Regions from separate parts of the Telluria sp. LT2P80 genome, predicted to be linked through region 1. Evidence: predicted binding sites of a transcription regulator. Region 1 holds the regulator's gene; each other region holds the start of a gene.
The links. Region 1 encodes sigma-54, which starts transcription at its own class of promoters, with help from an activator protein. Its sites were predicted from a motif close to TGGCANGNAANCTGCTTT; they were not measured.
Positions count from the first base shown of each region.

Region 2: the regulator sigma-54 is predicted to act here: its motif matches at 3,785-3,802, upstream of AC56LW_RS10860 (ethanolamine ammonia-lyase subunit EutB).
Region 3: the regulator sigma-54 is predicted to act here: its motif matches at 3,491-3,508, upstream of prpB (methylisocitrate lyase).

Region 1 is NZ_JCASIO010000006.1:98,172-104,832, reverse strand. It holds gene AC56LW_RS16355 (DUF5694 domain-containing protein) at 1-140, opposite strand, end outside; gene AC56LW_RS16350 (enoyl-CoA hydratase/isomerase family protein) at 226-1,302, opposite strand; gene hpf (ribosome hibernation-promoting factor, HPF/YfiA family) at 1,401-1,757, opposite strand; gene AC56LW_RS16340 (RNA polymerase factor sigma-54) at 1,832-3,316, opposite strand; gene lptB (LPS export ABC transporter ATP-binding protein) at 3,331-4,086, opposite strand; gene lptA (lipopolysaccharide transport periplasmic protein LptA) at 4,083-4,631, opposite strand; gene lptC (LPS export ABC transporter periplasmic protein LptC) at 4,677-5,282, opposite strand; gene AC56LW_RS16320 (KdsC family phosphatase) at 5,288-5,824, opposite strand; gene AC56LW_RS16315 (KpsF/GutQ family sugar-phosphate isomerase) at 5,824-6,661, opposite strand, start outside.
Region 2 is NZ_JCASIO010000003.1:359,166-365,826, reverse strand. It holds gene AC56LW_RS10875 (RraA family protein) at 1-277, shown strand, start outside; gene AC56LW_RS10870 (porin) at 368-1,450, shown strand; gene eutC (ethanolamine ammonia-lyase subunit EutC) at 1,505-2,320, opposite strand; gene AC56LW_RS10860 (ethanolamine ammonia-lyase subunit EutB) at 2,331-3,722, opposite strand; gene AC56LW_RS10855 (TonB C-terminal domain-containing protein) at 4,052-5,302, shown strand; gene AC56LW_RS10850 (H-NS histone family protein) at 5,357-5,716, shown strand; gene AC56LW_RS10845 (hypothetical protein) at 5,735-6,439, opposite strand; gene AC56LW_RS10840 (TonB-dependent receptor) at 6,653-6,661, shown strand, end outside.
Region 3 is NZ_JCASIO010000010.1:78,798-85,458, forward strand. It holds gene prpR (propionate catabolism operon regulatory protein PrpR) at 1-1,165, opposite strand, end outside; gene AC56LW_RS21300 (DUF485 domain-containing protein) at 1,340-1,648, shown strand; gene AC56LW_RS21305 (cation acetate symporter) at 1,645-3,312, shown strand; gene prpB (methylisocitrate lyase) at 3,548-4,438, shown strand; gene prpC (bifunctional 2-methylcitrate synthase/citrate synthase) at 4,450-5,610, shown strand; gene acnD (Fe/S-dependent 2-methylisocitrate dehydratase AcnD) at 5,615-6,661, shown strand, end outside.

The DNA.
Region 1 (6,661 bases):
GGCGAGCCTAATACCAGCACCTCGTTGGCAGGCCCGGAGGCCGGCCCCTTGAATGCGCTCGCATCGAAATCAGGCTGCCAGGCCTGCGCAGCGGCGCTGCCGCACAACGTCATCGACAGCAGCAAGGCGGTCATGCGCATCGGGGGTCCTCATCGGTTCATGAAGCCACGATGGTTGCACCGCCTGCACGAAAAGTCACGCGCAAACGGATATGCATGAAGACGCTTACGCGAGATGGCGCAGCGGATGCGCATGCGCCGGCCACACCGGCGTGAAGAAGTGCGCCACCATCGCATCGGTCACGAGATCGAGCGACGGCGGATTCCATTGCGGCGCATTGTCCTTGTCGATGACGAGCGCGCGCACGCCTTCGAGCACCTCGCCATGCTCGAAGTTGCGGCGCACGAGCGAGCGCTCCAGGCGCAGACAGGCGGCGACATTGAGCGACGCGCCGCGCAGCAGCAGCTCGCGCGTCACGCACATCATCAACGGCGAGCGCTGACGCATCGCATTCAATGCCTTCTGCGCGAACGGCGTGTCGTCACCCTCGAGCGACGCCATGATCGCCGCCACCGAATCCGCGCCGAAGTACATATCGATGCGCGCACGGTTGGCCTGCAATTGACTCTCGCCGGCATGCTGGATGGCGAACGTGCGGATCGCCGCCGGCAGATCCGCGCCCGGCGTCGCTTCGATCAGCGCGTGCAAGGCCGGCAGGTCGGCGCCTGGCACGAACACGTCGGCCAGGCCCACGTACAGCGCGTCGGCCGCGCCGATCGTCAGGCCGGTCAGGCCCAGGAACATCCCCAGTCGCCCCGGCGCGTGCGACAGAAAATGGCTGCCGCCGACATCGGGGAACAGGCCGATATTCACTTCGGGCATCGCCATCTTGGTGCGCTCGGTGACGATGCGCAGGCCGCAATCGGGCCCGCCCTGCGCGATGCCCATGCCGCCGCCCATGACCACGCCGTCCATCAGCGCGATATACGGTTTCGGATAAAAATGGATCAGGTGGTTCAGCGCGTATTCTTCGGTGAAGAAATCCTCGAGCAATGCGCTGCCGCCTTGCGGCGAGGCGTTGCCGACGTCGTGGAAGAAACGGATATCGCCGCCCGCGCACAGCGCTTTTTCGCTGCTGCTGGTGATCACGACCGCATCGACGGCGGCGTCGAGCTGCCAGTCAAGAAGGATCGCGGTCAGCGCGCGCACCATGTCCAGCGACAGCGAATTGAGCGCCTTGGGACGGTCGAGGGTGATGATGCCGGTGCGGTTGGCGATGCGGGTCAGGACGTGTTCGGACATGGCGTGATCCATCGAAAGGAAACACGTATTTTACCGGCAGCGGGATGCAAAAAGGGCGTCCCGAAAAGACGCCCCTGGCGGTGGTGACCTGCGCTCGATCAGGCGGCAGCGACGTCTGCTTCGTCGACGTCCAGGCGTTTGATCGCTGTGCGGTTATGGTCTTTGAGCATCTGCTTGTGCTTCAGGATTTGTCGATCCAGTTTATCCATCAACATGTCGATCGCGGCATACAGGTCTTGCGCGACGCTCGCCACGTGCAGGGTCTTGCCCGACACCTGGACATTGATTTCAGCTTTTTGCCTTTTTTCTTTTTCAGTGAGGTTATCGACGGCCAGGAAGACGTGGGTATCTATGACTTGATCGAAATGGCGAATAATGCGTTCCAGCTTATTCTGAACGTATTCACGGATGGCAGGGGTTACTTCGAGATGGTGACCACTGATGGTGAGGTTCATACACACTCCTTTGAAGATGTCACGTCGCTTGCACCACACAGGAGCTGAAGGCACAGACTGTATGAGCGGCGTTGTTACAAGGCTTTGCGGAGACTGACGGGGGGGATCTTGAGCGCTTCACGGTATTTTGCGACCGTCCTGCGCGCAATGACCATGCCTTGTTCCCCGAGCATTTCCGCGATCTTGCTGTCGGATAATGGATTCTTAGGGTCTTCTGCTCCTGTCAATTGTGCGATGAGCGCACGGATTGCCGTTGAGGATGCTTCGCCTCCCGCTTCGGTGGCAACGTGGCTACCGAAGAAATACTTCAACTCGAACATGCCGTGCGGGGTCAGCATGTATTTCTGGGTTGTGACACGAGAGATGGTGCTCTCATGCAGACCTAGTGTATCAGCTATCTCACGCAAAACAAGGGGCCGCATGGCAACTGCGCCATGGCTGAAAAAGTTGCGCTGGCGTTCGACAATCGCCTCGGCCACACGCAGGATCGTGTCGAAACGCTGGCGCATATTCTTGATGAGCCACTTCGCCTCTTGCATCTGCGCGCCCATCTGGCTCTCGCTGCGGCCCTGCTTGAGCATGGTCGCGTACAGGCTGTTGACGCGCAGGCGCGGCATCACGTCCTGGTTCAGCGTGACCGCCCAGCCATTCTTGGCGCGCCGCACGATCACGTCCGGCACCACGTAATCTGACACGTTCGACGCGAACGCGGCGCCCGGATGCGGATTGCACTGGCGGACCACGGCCTGCACTTCGCGCAGGTCTTCGTCGTCGCAATCGAGCGCTTTTTTCAGTTTGCTGTATTCGCGCTGCGCGAACCAGGTCAGGTAGCCTTCGACGATCTTCAGGGCCATGCGGCGCGTGACCATCGGCACGCCCGGCATGCGCCGGATCTGCAGCGCCAGGCATTCGGCCGCGCTGCGCGCGCCCACGCCCACCGGGTCCATGCTCTGCACCATCGCCAGCGCGCAGCGCAGTTCGTCGAGGTCGACCTCGAGTTCTTCGGGCAGGCGTGCGTGGATGTCGTCGAGCGGTTCTTCCAGGTAGCCGTTGTCGTCGAGCGCGTCGATCACCAGTTCGGCCAGCGCGCGGTCGCGCGTTGACAGCAGCGTTTCGCGCACCTGTTCCATCAGGTGTTCGCGCAGCGTGATCGCGCACGCCTCCAGCTGCGGGCGGCCGTCTTCGTCGTCGCTGCTGGCGCTGCCGGACGACGTTCCGCTGCCTTCGCTCCACTCGTTGTCGGGCCGGTCGCCATCGACCGCACCGCCTTCAGCGCCCTCGCCCTCAGCCGGCGCGCTGCCCTCGCCTTCGGCCTGCTGGCCTGGCGCCGGCGGCGCCTCGCCAGGTGCCGGCGCATTGTTGATGGCCCCATCGGCCAGCAGGCGCACCGAATGATCGAGCGGGTCGTCGAGCCTTTCGAGCAGCGGGTTATCGCCCAGTATCTGCTCGATCTCCTGATGCAGTTCGAGCGTCGACAGCTGCAGCAACCGGATCGATTGCTGCAGCTGTGGCGTGAGCGCCAGGTGCTGCGAAGTGCGGAGCTGAAGGGACTGTTTCATCAATTGAGTATGGCTTACATGCGGAAATGTTCACCAAGGTACACGCGGCGCACCGACTCGTCGGCGATGATATCGTCGGGACGGCCGGATGCGAGCACCGCGCCCTGATTGATGATGTAGGCGCGGTCGCAGATGCCAAGCGTCTCGCGGACATTGTGGTCGGTGATCAGGACGCCGATCTTGCGCTCCTTGAGGAAGCGTACGATGCGCTGGATCTCGATCACGGCGATCGGGTCGACGCCGGCAAACGGTTCGTCGAGCAGGACGAAGCGCGGGTTGGTCGCCAGGGCGCGCGCGATCTCCACGCGGCGCCGCTCGCCGCCCGACAGCGACAGTGCCGGATTCTCGCGCAGCTTCTCGATCTGCAGGTCGGCCAGCAAGGTATCGAGGCGGTCGCTGATCTCGGTTTTGGTGAGCGACTTGCCGTTAACCTTCTGCAGTTCGAGCACGGCGCGGATGTTCTCTTCCACCGTCAGCTTGCGAAACACCGAGGCTTCCTGCGGCAGGTACGACAGGCCGAGCACCGCGCGGCGATGGATCGGCAGGCTGGTGATGTCGGTGCCGTTGATGCTGATCGAGCCGGCGTCCGACGGCACCAGGCCGACGATCATGTAGAACGAAGTAGTCTTGCCGGCGCCGTTCGGGCCCAGCAACCCCACCACTTCGCCGCATTCGACATCCAGCGACACGTCGCGCACGACCAGGCGCTTGCCATAGCTTTTCTGCAGGCCCTTGACGACCAGCGTGCTGCGATCGTTCAGTTCCGTCATTGCGTGCCTCCGGCCGGCGCACGCTTGGGCGCCAGGATCAGCGTGCCGCGCCCGCCGCCAACCTTGCTCTCGCCGCTGACGTCATTGCGCACGGCGACGACTTCCTTGCGGTTGTCGTACGAGATGAACGGGCCGGTCATCTGGTTGGTCATCCGGTCGTTTTCGAGTTCCTTGACGATGGCGTTCGAGTACAGGCGCACCAGCTCCGAACGTTCGTCATATTCGATGCGTTCGGCCTGGCCTTCGACCCACAGGTTCGGGCCGCCGTCGCGCTTCTGGCGGAACGTGGCGGGCTTGCCGTTGGCCGCGGTGAGCGTCACGCTCATATAGCCTTCGGGCGTCTCCCTGACCACGGCGCGTTCGGCCTTGACCAGCAGCGTGCCGCGGGTCAGGATCACGTTGCCGGTGAAGGTGCGCACGCCTGCGACGCCATCGAGGTCGCCGTTGTCGTATTCGAGCGCCGCCTGCTTGAGCGAGTCGGCCTTTTCGGCCATGGCGGTCAAGGAAAGGAGTGACAAGAAAGCGGCAGCAAAGAGTTTTTTCATTGTGGTGCTGGTCCTGGGTTAGCACGCGCGCATGGCTGATGGCCTTCAGCGCTGGCGTGGCGGATAGACGATACGGCCGCGGCCTGACAATTGCATCTGCATGGTCGCGTTGTTGGCCATCATGCCGGTGGCCTTGAGGCTGGACGCGCCAAGCTCCATGTCGATCGGCTGGTCGGTCTTGACGATTTCTTCGTCGGGCAACACGGTCATGGCCTGCGTGCGCACGCGCAGTGCTTCGCTGGCGGGCGTCTTCGGGCGCTGCAGATCGACGTCGCCGAACAGTTCGACGCGGTGTTCTTCGTGGAAGATGCGCGCGTTCTTGGCCACCACCGTCATCGGCGGACGGCCCGGTTCGACGCCGCGCATCAGCGGCTGCTCGACGTTCGACACGTCGCCCAGCGGGATATGCGCCAGGCGCTTGCCCGACACCACGTAGCTCGGCTGGCCGTTGGGCGTCATGCGGACGAACGAGAAATTCTCGACGATGTAATCCGGCTCGTCGGGCGGGCCGCCCAGCTGCGCATCGATGTCGGTCGCCTGCATCAGCTGCAGCAGCCAGAAGCTGCCGAAGGCGAAGAACACGCCGATCACGATCATCGCCAGCAGATTCCAGCGATGCGCGGTGCGTTTGTTGGAGGCGATCGTGGCCATGGCGGTCAGGCGAAATACGGCGCGAGCGCCTGGTCATAGGTGCCCTGCGCGCGCATGACGAGGTCGCAGATCTCGCGCACCGCGCCACGTCCGCCACCGTTCCTGGTCACGTAATGCGCGCGGTGCTGCACGTCCGGATGGCCGGATGGCACCGCAACGGCAAAGCCCACGCGCGCGAACAGCGGCAGGTCGATCACGTCGTCGCCGATGTAGCCACATTGGTCGGCGGTAAAGCCGGTGGCGTCGAGCAGATTGGCAAAGCCGATGCGCTTGTCGTGGTTGCCCTGGTAGACGTGCGAGATGCCCAGATCGGCGGCGCGGCGGACGACGATCGGCGACAGGCGCGCGCTGATGATTGCAGTCTGCACACCGGATTTATTCAGCATCTGGATGCCCAGGCCATCGAGCACATTGAAGGTCTTGGTCACTTCGCCATCGGGGCCATAGGTCAGGCTGCCGTCGGTGAGCACACCGTCGACGTCGAAGATCATGACCTTGATGCGCGCGGCGCGTTCGATGTGGGCCAATACGGGAGTGTTCATCAGATTACCTTTGCGCGGGTCAGGTCGTGGATGTGCAGCGCGCCGACCAGCTGGCCCGCCTCATCGATCACGAGCATCTGGTTGATGCGGAATTCTTCCATCACGGCGACCGCGTCGACCGCCAGCTGCTCGGGGCGCACGCTGCGCGGATTGGCGTGCATGACGTCGCGAATCAGCACGTTCGAAAAATCGTGCATGCGCTCGATCACGCGGCGCAAGTCGCCGTCGGTGAACACGCCCAGCGGCCGGCCAGCAGCATCGACCACGGCGGTCATGCCCATGCCCTTCTGGCTGATCTCGAGCAGCGCCTTGACCAGCGGGACATCCAGGCCCACCGACGGGATGGCGTCACCGGTGCGCATCACATCGCGCACGTGCGTCAGCAGGCGCCGGCCCAGCGCGCCGCCCGGATGCGACAGCGCGAAATCCTGCTCGCGAAAACCGCGCACGTCGAGCAGCGCCACGGCCAGCGCATCGCCCATGGCCAGCGTGACGGTGGTGCTGGTGGTCGGCGCCAGGTTGAGCGTGCAGGCTTCTTTGGCTACCGCGATGTTAAGGTGGACGTCGGCCAGCCTGGCCAGGCGCGAGGCCGGCTTGCCGGTCATGGCGATCACGCGCGCGCCCAGGCGCTTCACGGCCGGCAGGATGTCGAGCAGTTCGGACGATTCGCCCGAATTGGAAATGGCGATCAGGATGTCATTCGCGGTGACCATGCCCAGGTCGCCGTGCGCCGCTTCGCCCGGGTGCATGAAGAACGCCGGCGTACCGGTGGACGACAGCGTGGCGGCGATCTTGCGGCCGATGTGGCCCGACTTGCCCATGCCCGAAACGACCACG
Region 2 (6,661 bases), on a different contig from region 1:
GGCCGGCCCAACGAAGGGTCTTGACGGACGCGTGGGCACAACCGTTGCAATCGGTGATGTGGCCGTGCATCCGGGCGATCTGGTGGTCGCCGACTGCGATGGCGTGGTGGTGATTCCTCGTACCGACGTGCCCGCCGTTCTGCTGGCGGCGCACCAGAAGCTCAAGGCGGAAGCCCAGCGCCTGAAAGAAATCGAAGAAGGGCTGCTGGTGTCGCCTTGGCTCGACGACGCACTGCGGATGGCAGGCGTGATCGGCAAGGAAGAAACCCTGCTTTGATCACCACGCAGGGGATGGCAATGCGCGTCCCCGGCCTGGCTGAGGGCAGCTTGCTTCAGTGATCGTTTCATTTAACTGAAAAAGAATGACATGAACAAGAAACTGTTATCAGTACTCAGCCTTGCCCTTGGCGCGAATGCGGCCTTTGCCCAATCCAGTGTAACGATCTACGGCATCGCCGATGCTGCTATCGTCCATGAGCGCGGTGGCGCCGGCGGCAACGTGAACAAAATTACCAATGGCGGCGTTTCTGCATCGCGCATCGGCTTTCGCGGCAATGAAGAACTCGGTGATGGAATGTCCGCATTTTTCACGCTGGAGAATGGCTACCGCATCGATAACGGCGAGGTGGATGTTGCGGGAACGCTGTTCAATCGTCAGGCGTTTGTCGGTTTGAAGACACGTGCGGGTGCGTTGTCAATTGGCCGCCAGTACACGCCCTGGCACCAAACACTGGGCCAGGTCGCTGACCCGTTCGTGACTGGTTATGCAGGGACATCCAAGAATCTGTTTCCCGATTCCGGGACGAATGTACGGACCAGTAACACGATCCAGTACACGGCGCCGGTCATGCAAGGGTTTACTGCCGATCTGGCTTACAGTTTTGGTGAGCAAGCCAGCAGCAGCAAGACCGGGCGGCAGATGGGCGGGTCCATCGGGTACGCGAGCGGGAAACTCGCTGTACGTTATGCGTATAACAAAAAAAATACCGATGTCGCTGGGTCACCGGGTGTCGCGCCAATTTCGAGAGACGACAGCACCAACCACCTGATAGCGGCAAATTACAATTTCACGGTCTTGAAGTTGCACGCTGCATATGGCAGGGACAAGGGCTTCAACAGCGCACCGATACAGAATCCCAATAATCCATTTGGCGGTGTCCGGCCAACGCCGTCAACGAACAGCAATGCCATGTTGCTCGGTTTGTCAGCGCCAGTGCCTGGTGGGACTCTCATCGCGTCTGTCATGCGCAAGGACGACAGGACAAATGTCGATCAAGACGCGCGTGCCTGGGGCGTCGCTTATGTGTATGCACTGTCAAAGCGGAGCACCCTCTACACATCGTACGGTGCTGTCGTGAATAAAAATGGCGCTGGCTATACGGTCGGTAGTAATGGCGAGACGGGCTCCGGAGATCGTGCATTCAACGCCGGGATGCGACACGTTTTCTGAAAAATCGTGTGCACCTGCGCCGTAGGCGCGTCGTGAAGTGGTTTGCTTCACTGCCTACAGCAGGAACGCCGGCCCGCCGCCGCCCGGCAGCACGTCATCCTGGGACGTCTCGTCCTTGAGTGCCACGCCGCTCAACTGCCGTAGTTGCGCCTGCCTAAGCAGATAATGCAGCCGGGCAGCGGCTTGGACATAATCCAACCCCGCCGGCCTGACGTTCGAGATGCAGTTGCGACGCTCATCCGTCAGGCCGACGCGTGGCGCCCACGTCATATAGATGCCCATGCTGTCCGGTGCGCTCAGACCCGGGCGTTCGCCAATCAGCACAACGACGATCTTCGCGCCCAGTAATTCACCGAATTCATCGCCCACGGCCACTCGGCCTTGCTGGACGATCGCCAACGGCGCCAGCGTCCACGCTTCGGCGGCCAACTGTAAATGCAGCGCTGCGAGAAACGGCGCGGCATTCTGCGCGATCGCGTGTGACGACAGACCATCCGCCACGACGATGGCCAGATCGCAGCGGCGGTTGCCATCGTCACGATCGGTCAGAAGCGCGCGTGATGGGGCATCGAGCCGCCGCCCCAGATCCGGCCGCTGCAGATAGACGTTGCGGTTCGCAGCCGCACTGTGCAGCAGCAGGGGCTGGTCAGCGTGCGGCCACGCTGCCTGCAATGCTGGCTTGAGCGCATCAATGTCGAGCGGAAGATGCACGGCGTCGCGCGCCCGCGCATGCGCGAGCTGAAAGTCGAGCTGTGCGTCTGTCGGCTGGCTGATGCCGGCAGCGCCCAGCGCAATGCGGGCGTCCGTGAATTTGCGCAAGGCTTGCCAAGGTGCGGCGCCGGCAATGGGGGCGTCAATCGAATCGGACATGGGAGCAACCTCAGGATGACTGCAGCAGCGCGCGTTGAAATGCCGGGGGCACGGTCCGCCCCAGCTCAACCTGGCCCGCGCCCTTGAAAATACCCATCGCGCGCAACCACGCATCGAACTCTGGCGCCGGCTGCAGGCCGAGCGCGCGGCGCGCATACAGCGCATCGTGGAAGGACGTCGTCTGATAATTGAGCATGATGTCGTCCCCGCCGGGAATCCCCATCACGAAGGTGCAGCCGGCCGTGCCCAGCATCGTCAGCAGCACGTCCATGTCGTCCTGGTCGGCTTCGGCGTGGTTGGTGTAGCAGACGTCGCACCCCATCGGCAGGCCGAGCAGCTTGGCGCAGAAGTGGTCTTCCAGGCCGGCGCGGATGATCTGCTTGCCGTCGTACAGGTATTCCGGCCCCATGAAGCCCACCACGGTGTTGACCAGCAGCGGCTCGAATGCGCGCGCCACAGCATACGCGCGGGCCTCACAGGTTTGCTGGTCCACGCCGTGGTTGGCATTTGCCGATAGCGCGCTGCCCTGGCCGGTCTCGAAATACATGACGTTGTTGCCGACCGTCCCGCGGCCCAGCGACAGGGCAGCAGCGCGGGCTTCGCCGAGCAGCGCCAGGTCGATGCCGAAGCTGGCGTTGGCCGCTTGCGTACCGGCGATCGACTGGAATACCAGGTCGACCGGCGCGCCGCGCCCGATCGCCTCGATCGTATTGGTCACGTGCGTCAGCACGCATGACTGGGTGGGGATGTCGTAGCGGCTGATGATATCGTCCAGCATCGTGACGAGCTTGACCACCTGCGCGACATTGTCGGTGGCCGGATTGATGCCGATGACCGCGTCGCCGCTGCCATGCATCAGACCGTCGAACAGGCTGGCTGCGATGCCCGACAGGTCGTCGAGCGGATGATTCGGCTGCAGGCGCGTCGACAGCGTGCCGGCCAGGCCGATCGTGTTGCGAAAGCGGGTGATCACGCGGCACTTGCGTGCTACCAGCACCAGGTCCTGGATGCGCATGATCTTCGATACGGCCGCCGCCATCTCCGGCGTAATGCCAGGGGCAACGCGCGCCAGCATGGCCCCGTCGACCGCGTCGCCCAGCAGCCACTCCCGGAAACTCCCCACGGTCAGGTGGCGGATCGGCGCGAACGCGGCAGCGTCGTGGCTGTCGATGATCAGGCGCGTGACTTCATCGGTTTCGTACGGTACGACGGCGTCGTTCAGGAAGGTGCGCAAGGGCAGGTCGGCCAGCGCCATCTGCGCGGCGACGCGCTCTTTGGCGCTGCCTGCGGCAACACCGGCGAGATGGTCGCCCGAGCGTGCCGGCGTGGCCTTGGCCAGCAGGTCGCGTAGATCGGCGAACCAATACGTTTTGGTGCCGACGACATGGGAGATCCGAGGCATGAAGGCGGTCCTTCGCTTGTAGGGGGGGCAATAGCGGGCGATTGCGCTGCACGACGCTGATGTTAGCAGCGATAGTGCCACAGGTCGTGTGTGTTCAGGGCGCGTGGCGATGGCGGCAGCGGTGTGATAGCATCGCCGCTGATCTTGCACCATTGGCAACTCGCCACCATCACGCCGACACCGACCGATCCGACAATGTGAGAACCCCTTCCGACACGCCTGCTTTTTCCTGGCGAATGCGCCTGGCACTGCTGCTATCCCTGGTGATCCACGCTCTGCTGCTAAGCATTCCGCTTGAGGGCGATGTGTTCGGGCTTCCAGGATTGCGCATGCCGTGGGAAGAGCGACGCCTCGCGGCGACTGAACTCAATGTCAGGCTGGCGCCGGCGCCAGCCGCAGCACCAGTGCCGCAGCACGTACCCGCGACGAAGGCAGAAGCACCGGTCGTCGCGAGCCAGCCGACGCTGCCGGCCGCACCAGCAGCAACCGCACCTGCGCCCTCCGTGCCGCAAGCGCCGGTCACCAGGGTCCAGCCAGCGCCAGCGCCAGCGCCGACGCCACAGAACGACGACGCGGCCGGGGCGCGCATCATCGCACTCGATGACGACAAGCGGGAGACGGCGATCGAGGAAGAACGCGTGCGCCAACAGGTGGTCCAGCGCGAGGCTGCGCGCGCAGCGACAGCCGTTGCGGCTGAACAGCAGCGGACTGCCGAGCTGGCGGCACAGACCCAGGCACAGGCACAAGCAAAGGTACGTGAGCAAGCCGCGCGGGACGCGCTGGCCAGTGCCGAGGCGGCGCAACGCGAAGCCGAACGTGCCGATGCACAGCGCATCGAGGAAGCCAACCGCGATGCGGCGGCCCAGCGTGAGGTTGCCCGGGCAGAAATCGCCAGGCAGGAGCAGGCCAAACGGGAAATAGCGCGTCAGGAGCAGGCCCGTCTTGACGCCGCCCGTGCTGAAGCAGCCCGCCAGGAGCAGGCGAGACTGGCGCAACAGGAAGCAGCACGTCAGGAAGCTGCACGTCAGGAAGCTGCGCGTCAAGAAGCAGCACGCCAGGAAGCAGCACGCCAGGACGCAGTCAAGCAGGAAGCAGCACGCCTCGCGCAGTTACCGCAAGCGCCAGCGGCGCCCGTGCAAACCGCGCAGGAGACGCAGCGTGAAGAGCGCCTGCGCGCGATCGGCCGGCAGTTGAACCAGGAAGCCGCGCAGCGTGACGCCGCCGGCGGGCAGCGTCGCGGCTGGCTGCTGGGCCGCGCTGACGCCAACGCTGACCTTGTGGCGTACGCGGAAGCCATGGGCCGCAAGATCGAGCTGAACATGAGCCTGAGCGCCGTGCGCGATATCGTCAGGCAGCCGCACCGGCAGCCGCTCGTGACCGTGGCCGTGCGCAGCGACGGTTCGGTGGAGCGGGTGACGTTCGTGACCTCGAGTGGCGTGCCTGCGGTCGACGAGGCAATCCGCCAGATCATCGCCAGTCACGCGCCGTATGGACCGTTCCCGCCGGCGCTCGCGCGCCAGTACGATGTGGTGGAAATTCGCCGGACGTGGCTGTTCGATGTGGCGGTGCGCCTCCAGTAAGAACGCAGAAACACCATCCGATCGGTTCGCCAACAGGTGGCCGGGCATGTTAGGGTGCTGTTTTCACTCACCTTAAAGCAACCTGCAACCATGCAAGACCTCTCCAAATATTCGCTGGCCAAACTTCGTGCTCTTGAAGAACAGGTCAACGATGCACTCAAAACGCACCATTTCCTCAGCATCAGCAAGGCGCGCGAACAGATCCTCCACATCGCCCGCAATGCCGGCCTGACCGAGAAACAGGTGCTGGCGATCAAAGCGCCGGTACCAGGAAAGCCGACCGCCGCCGCTGTCAGCTACACCAATCCCGACGATTCTGCCCAGCAATGGAGCGGTCGTGGCCGTCAACCGGCCTGGGTCAAGGCATGGCTTGCCGCCGGCAAGTCGCTCGAGGACATCAAGACGTCGGTTTGATCCGCGGCCCGGTCAGCGTCAATCGCGCGCGGTACGCCATTCCTGGGCATTGACAGGCTGCTCGTGTTCATGCCCGCAGTTCGTGATCCTCTGCTTGCCGAACTTTTCGATCATGTCGATGCTCGTTGCCGGCGAGCGCTCGGTGATGCAATAGATGCCGCCAGCCGTGACGACGCGCGTGCGTCGCGCGCCGTCGCCGCCGTCATTGACAAGTTCAACGATCTTGGGCGCTTCGTACCAGCGGCCCGGCGCGACCGCCGCCGCCTCGGCAAACCCGCGGGCCATGCGGATCTGCGGGCTGTCCGGCGGCGCGACGATATACGCCTTGCTGCTCTTGCGCAGCGTGCGCTCGATGGCGCCCGCTTCGCGCAGGGCTTGCTCGACGCTCAGTCGCGCGCTCCCTTCAACAGGCGTCACGTCACGACCATCGGCTGAAAGAACAACGTCCGGCCCGGTGGTTGGCTGTTCGATACCCGACGCTACCGCTTGGCCAGTCCGGGCGGCTGGTGCAGCGACAGTTGTGCGTTTGCGTTCTGCGGGAACGCGGACATCGCGTGTGGCAGGCTGCGGCCCGCTGTCAGGCACGTGCACCCACTGGGTGAAGACCGCCTGTCGCTCGTCGTCGGGCGCTCGTTGGCGGCTTGCCTGCCATGCGGCCAGCAAGGCGGCGTGCAGCAGCATGGCGACGCCGATGCCCAGGACGCGATTTTCGGAAGATGACAACGATAGCGGACGTAAGTACATATCCGCCAAGTATAGTCAGCGCCGTGCGTTCGTAATTCGCACATTCTCACATTTCACCGATCAGTCACTCCGAGAGAAAAATTTTTCTGGTGTATTTATGTCAACTGGATGGCATCATGCTGCGTTATGAAGACACATTTCAGGCGCCGCCGACCGCGGCACGCCCGATCCATGCAGACTTCAGGAGAATGAATGCGCCGT
Region 3 (6,661 bases), on a different contig from region 1:
CCCGGAAGCGTCCGTCGCGCACGCGCGCCTCCAGGTCGCAGTGGGTGGCGCTGATCACGCGCACATCGATCGGCACCGGCCGCGTGCCACCCACGCGCATCACTTCGCGCTCCTCCAGCACGCGCAGCAGGCGCGTTTGCAGGCTCAGCGGCATTTCGCCGATCTCGTCGAGAAACAGCGTACCGCCATTGGCCGCTTCGAACAGGCCCGCGTGCCCGCCACGGCGCGCGCCGGTGAAGGCGCCGTCTTCATGGCCGAACAGTTCCGATTCGAGCAGCGACTCGGCAATGGCGCCGCAATTGACGGCCACGAAAGGGCGGTTCGCATCCCGACGCGGGCTTTCGCGGTGGATGGCCTGCGCCACGAGTTCCTTGCCGCTGCCTGTTTCGCCTTCGATCAGCACGGTGCTGGGCGAGCGCGCGTACAGCACGACCGTCTGGCGCAGCTGCTGCATCGCGGGCGAGTCGCCGCGCAGGTCGTTCAGGCCGCGCCGCAGCCGCTGCCTGTCGGGCGGCGTGCTGCCGGTTCGGCCACGGCCACGGCTGCGGTCGACCTCGAGCCGGGTCAGGCGCGCCAGTTCGAGTGCGTCGTCGAACGCTTGCCGGATCGACGCCGCCGAATACAGGAACACGGCGCGCAGGCCCGCTTCTTCGGCCAGGTCGGTCACCGAGCCGGCACCGACGATGACGGCCACGCCCAGCGCCTTGAGTTCGTCGACGGCGGCGCGCGCATCTTCCTGCGTCACGTAGCTGCGCTGGACCAGGTCCAGGCCGAAGCCGGCCGCAAAGTCGGCCAGCTCCGGGAGCAGGGCGCCGTAACTGACGACGCCGATGGCGCCGGGGGCATTGCTGGCGAGCTTGCGCGCGCGCGTGAGCGCCTGCAGCACGTCGAAGCCACTGGCCCGGGCCGCCACCACGGGCACCGACACGCGGCTCTTGAGCCAGGCCGCGTTCGAGCCGGCGGCGATCACGACATCGCAGTGTTCCGTTGCGAGCCGCTCGCGGATGTGCGTTGCGGCCTCATCGAACCCGATGTGCAGGGGCTCGATCGAGGCCAGGTGATCGTATTCGACGGTGATGTCGCGAAACAGGGCGGACAGGCGCGAGACCGACACCGTCCAGATGATGGGCTTGTCGCCAGCGGAAGAAGAACGTGGGGAATCCATGTTTCAAGTGTAGTGCAAAAGATGGCCAATGTTTCAGCCTGAAACACCAATCGGCGAACGACCGGTCGAAATTAGGCACCCGGCGTAAGAATCCGGTAAGGGCATGCCCGTAGGATGGGTCGCAGCCAAAAAGGCAGCCGAACCACGGCACTATCAAAAGAATCAGGAGACAAAGTGGATCAAGACATCGTAGAACGGGTCAAGAATGACCCCAATTACCAGAAACTCAAACGCATCCGTTCCCGCTTCGGCTGGACGCTGACCTGGGCCATGATGATCGTGTACTACGGCTTCACGCTGCTGGTCGCGTTCAACAAGGAGTTCATGGGCACCCCGATCGGCAACAGTGTCATCACCTGGGGCATTCCCCTGGGCCTGTTCGTCATCCTGTTCACTGTTCTGATTACCGGCATCTATGTGCGCCGCGCCAACCGCGAATACGACGAGTTGAGCGACGCCATCCGTGCAAAGGTGGGCGCATGATGGCCGGCGCTCGCACCTCCTCACTGCTGGCATTCGTGCTGCTGGCTGTCTCCGGCATTGCTTACGCTGCGCCCGACATGGGCCAGGCCGTTCGCCAGCCGACCAACTGGACCGCGATCAGCATGTTCGCGCTGTTCGTCGTCGGCACGCTGTTCATCACCAAGTGGGCCGCCGCCAAGACCAAGTCGGCGTCCGACTTCTACACCGCGGGTGGTGGCATCACGGGCTTCCAGAATGGCCTGGCGATTGCGGGCGACTTCATGTCGGCGGCGTCGTTCCTCGGTATTTCGGCCGCCGTGTTCCTCGACGGTTACGATGGCCTGATCTACGCCATCGGCTTCCTGGTCGGCTGGCCTGTCATCACGTTCCTGATGGCGGAGCGCCTGCGCAACCTGGGCCGCTTCACGTTTGCCGACGTGGCCTCGTACCGCTTTGCGCAAAAGCCGATCCGCGTGTTCGCGGCCTCCGGCACGCTGGTCGTCGTCGCGTTCTACCTGATCGCGCAGATGGTCGGCGCAGGTCAGCTGATCAAGCTGCTGTTCGGTCTGGAGTACTGGATCGCCGTCGTGCTGGTCGGTATCCTGATGATGGTCTACGTGCTGTTCGGCGGCATGACGGCCACCACCTGGGTCCAGATCATCAAGGCCGTGCTGCTGCTGTCGGGCGCGTCGTTCATGGCGTTCTCGGTGCTGGCGCAATACAACTTCAGCCCGGCCCTGCTGTTCCAGACCGCGACCGAAGTGCACGCCAAGGGCACCGCCATCATGGGTCCGGGCAGCTTCATCAAGGATCCGATCTCGGCCATCTCGTTCGGCATGGCGCTGATGTTCGGTACCGCCGGCCTGCCACACATCCTGATGCGCTTCTTTACCGTTCCGAGCGCAAAAGAAGCGCGCAAGTCGGTGCTGTGGGCAACCACCTGGATCGGCTACTTCTACATCCTGACCTTCATCATCGGCTTCGGCGCGATCGTGCTGGTGGGTACCAACCCGGCATTCAAGGATGCAGCCGGTGCTCTGCTGGGTGGTAACAATATGGCGGCAGTCCACCTGGCCAAGGCCGTGGGCGGCGACGTGTTCCTGGGCTTCATCTCGGCGGTAGCGTTCGCGACCATCCTGGCCGTGGTGGCGGGCTTGACGCTGTCGGGTGCTTCGGCCGTGTCGCATGATCTGTATGCGACCGTGTTCAAGAAGGGCAATGCCACCAGCGAAAACGAGCTGCGCGTGTCGAAGATCACCACCATCGCCCTGGGTATCGTGGCCGTGGTGCTGGGTATCGCTTTTGAGAAGCAGAACGTCGCCTTCATGGTGTCGCTGGCCTTCGCGATTGCCGCATCGGCCAACTTCCCGGTGCTGTTCATGTCGGTGCTGTGGAAGGATTGCACCACCCGCGGCGCAACCGTCGGCGGCTTCCTGGGCCTGGCCACGGCAGTGGGCCTGACGATCGTGTCGAAATCGGTGTGGGTCGATGTGCTGCATCATCCGGCCGCGATCTTCCCGTACGCCTCGCCAGCGATCTTCTCGATGGCAGTGGGCTTCATCGGTATCTGGCTGTTCTCGATCACCGACAAGGGTCCGCGTGCCCAAATCGACCGTGCAGGCTTCGAGGCGCAGCAAGTGCGCGCCGAGACCGGTATCGGCGCATCGGGCGCGTCGGGTCACTAAGACCGGCTCAGCTATCCGATCAACCGGGTGTGCGCCGCAAGGCGCCACCCGGTTTTTTTACGCCTGAACGTTTCATGTTTCATGCTGTTGTTTCAGCATGAAACAACAGCACGTCTCTTAAAGAGGTATTTGGGTAGAATCTGCACGCAAGTGCTTGATATGGCGGATCGGCGAATGCTGGCACGGTGCTTGCAATGAACTACACAACTTCTTCACCGTGATGACAAGGAACAGCATGAGCAAACTTTCCGCAGGCGCCGCCTTCCGCCAGGCGATCCTCGATGAATCCCCGCTGCAAGTCGTGGGCGCGATCAACGCCAACCACGCATTGCTGGCCAAGCGGGCCGGCTTCAAGGCCATCTACCTGTCCGGCGGCGGCGTCGCTGCCGGCTCCCTCGGCCTGCCCGACCTGGGCATCTCGAACCTCGACGACGTGCTGGTCGACGTGCGCCGCATTACCGACGTCTGCGACCTGCCACTGCTGGTCGACGTCGACACCGGCTTTGGCGCCTCGGCCTTCAATGTCGCGCGCACCGTGCGTTCGTTGTCCAAAGCCGGTGCCGCTGCCTGCCACATCGAAGACCAGGTCGGCGCCAAGCGCTGCGGCCACCGGCCGGGCAAGGAAATCGTCAGCAAGGAAGAAATGGTCGACCGCATCCGCGCTGCTGCCGACGCCCGCCTGGATGACGACTTCGTGATCATGGCACGCACCGATGCGCTGGCCGTCGAAGGCCTGGACGCGGCGATCGAGCGCGCCGTGGCCTGTGTGGAAGCGGGCGCCGACATGATTTTCCCGGAAGCGATGACGACGCTCGACATGTACAAGCGCTTCGCCGACGCCGTCAAGGTGCCGGTGCTGGCCAATATCACCGAGTTCGGCGCCACGCCGCTGTTTACCGTCGACGAACTGGCCGGCGCTGGCGTCGGCCTGGTGCTGTATCCGCTGTCGGCGTTTCGCGCGATGAACAAGGCCGCTGAAAACGTCTACACCGCGATCCGCCGCGACGGCACGCAGCAGCACGTGATCGACACGATGCAGACGCGCGCCGAACTGTATGACCGCATCGATTACCACAGCTACGAGCAGAAGCTCGACGCGCTGTTTGCCCAGAACAAAGTCAAGTAAGGAGACCTCACATGAATACGCAGAACCAGGAAACCCCGACCTTCAAGCCGAAGAAATCCGTCGCCCTGTCCGGCGTCGCCGCCGGCAATACCGCGCTGTGCTCGGTCGGCAAATCGGGCAACGACCTGCATTACCGCGGCTACGATATCCTCGACATCGCCACCACCAGCGAATTCGAGGAAATCGCTTACCTGCTGGTGCACGGCAAGCTGCCGAACGACGGCGAACTGCGTGGCTACAAGGCCAAGCTGCGCTCGCTGCGCGGCCTGCCGCAGGCGCTGAAAAGCGCGCTCGAAGCCTTGCCGGCCAACGCCCATCCGATGGACGTGATGCGCACCGGCGTGTCGGTCCTGGGCTGCACGCTGCCCGAGAAGGACGATCACCACATCAACGGCGCGCGCGACATTGCTGACCGCCTGATGGCATCGTTCGGCTCGATGCTGCTGTACTGGTACCACTTCAGCCACAGCGGCAAACGTATCGACGTGAACACTGACGACGATTCGATCGGCGGCCACTTCCTGCACCTGCTGCACGGCTTCGCGCCAAAAGAGTCGTGGGTGCGCGCGATGCACACGTCGCTGATCCTGTACGCCGAACACGAATTCAATGCGTCGACCTTCACCGCCCGCGTGATTGCCGGTACCGGCTCGGACATCCACTCGGCCATCACCGGCGCGATCGGCGCGCTGCGCGGACCGAAGCACGGCGGCGCCAACGAAGTCGCGCACGATATCCAGAAGCGCTACGACAACCCGGACGAAGCCGAAGCCGACATCCGCAACCGCGTGGCCAACAAGGAAGTCGTGATCGGCTTCGGGCATCCGGTCTACACGATCTCGGACCCGCGCAACAAGGTGATCAAGGAAGTGGCGCGCACGTTGTCGGAAGAGGGCGGCTCGATGAAGATGTACGACATCGCCGAGCGCCTCGAGACCGTGATGTGGGACGTGAAAAAGATGTTCCCGAACCTGGACTGGTTCTCGGCCGTGTCGTACCACATGATGGGCGTGCCGACGGCGATGTTCACGCCGCTGTTCGTCATCGCGCGCACGTCGGGCTGGGCGGCGCACGTCATCGAGCAGCGCATCGACAACAAGATCATCCGCCCGAGCGCCAACTACGTGGGGCCGGAGGATCTGCAGTTCGTGCCGCTGGCAGAGCGCAAGTAACGCCATGAATACCGATTACCGTACATCCCTGCCGGGCACGGACCTCGATTACTTTGACACCCGCGCCGCCGTCGACGCGATCGCGCCGGGTGCCTACACGACGCTGCCCTACACATCGCGCGTGCTGGCCGAAAACCTCGTGCGCCGCTGCACGCCCGCGACCCTGCGCGATTCGCTGAAGCAGCTCATCGAGCGCAAGCGCGACCTCGATTTTCCGTGGTTCCCGGCGCGCGTGGTCTGCCACGACATCCTCGGCCAGACCGCACTGGTCGACCTGGCGGGCCTGCGCGACGCCATCGCGCTGCAAGGGGGCGACCCGGCGCTGGTCAATCCGGTGGTGCCGACGCAGCTCGTGGTCGACCATTCGCTGGCGGTCGAATGCGGCGGGTTCGACCCGGATGCGTTCACCAAGAACCGCGCCATCGAAGACCGTCGCAACGAAGACCGCTTCCACTTCATCGACTGGACCAAGAAGGCCTTCATGAATGTCGACGTGATCCCGCCCGGGAACGGCATCCTGCACCAGATCAATCTCGAGCGCATGTCGCCCGTGATCCAGGCGGAGCGCGGTGTGGCCTATCCGGACACGCTGGTGGGCACCGACTCGCACACGCCGATGGTCGACGCGCTCGGCGTGCTTGCCATCGGTGTCGGCGGGCTGGAAGCCGAGAGCGTGATGCTAGGCCGCGCCTCGTGGATGCGCCTGCCCGATATCGTCGGCGTGGAACTGACCGGCAAGCCGCAGCCGGGCATCACCGCGACCGACGTCGTGCTGGCGCTGACCGAGTTCCTGCGCAATGCCAAAGTCGTCTCGACCTATCTGGAATTTTATGGCGCTGGCGCAGCCGCGCTGACACTGGGCGACCGCGCGACGATCGCGAACATGGCGCCCGAATTCGGCGCCACCGCCGCGATGTTCTACATCGACGAGCAAACCATCAAGTACCTGCGCCTGACGGGGCGTGACGACGCGACCGTGCATCTGGTCGAGACGTATGCGAAACATGCCGGCCTGTGGGCCGACAGTCTGCAGAGCGCCGAATACGAACGC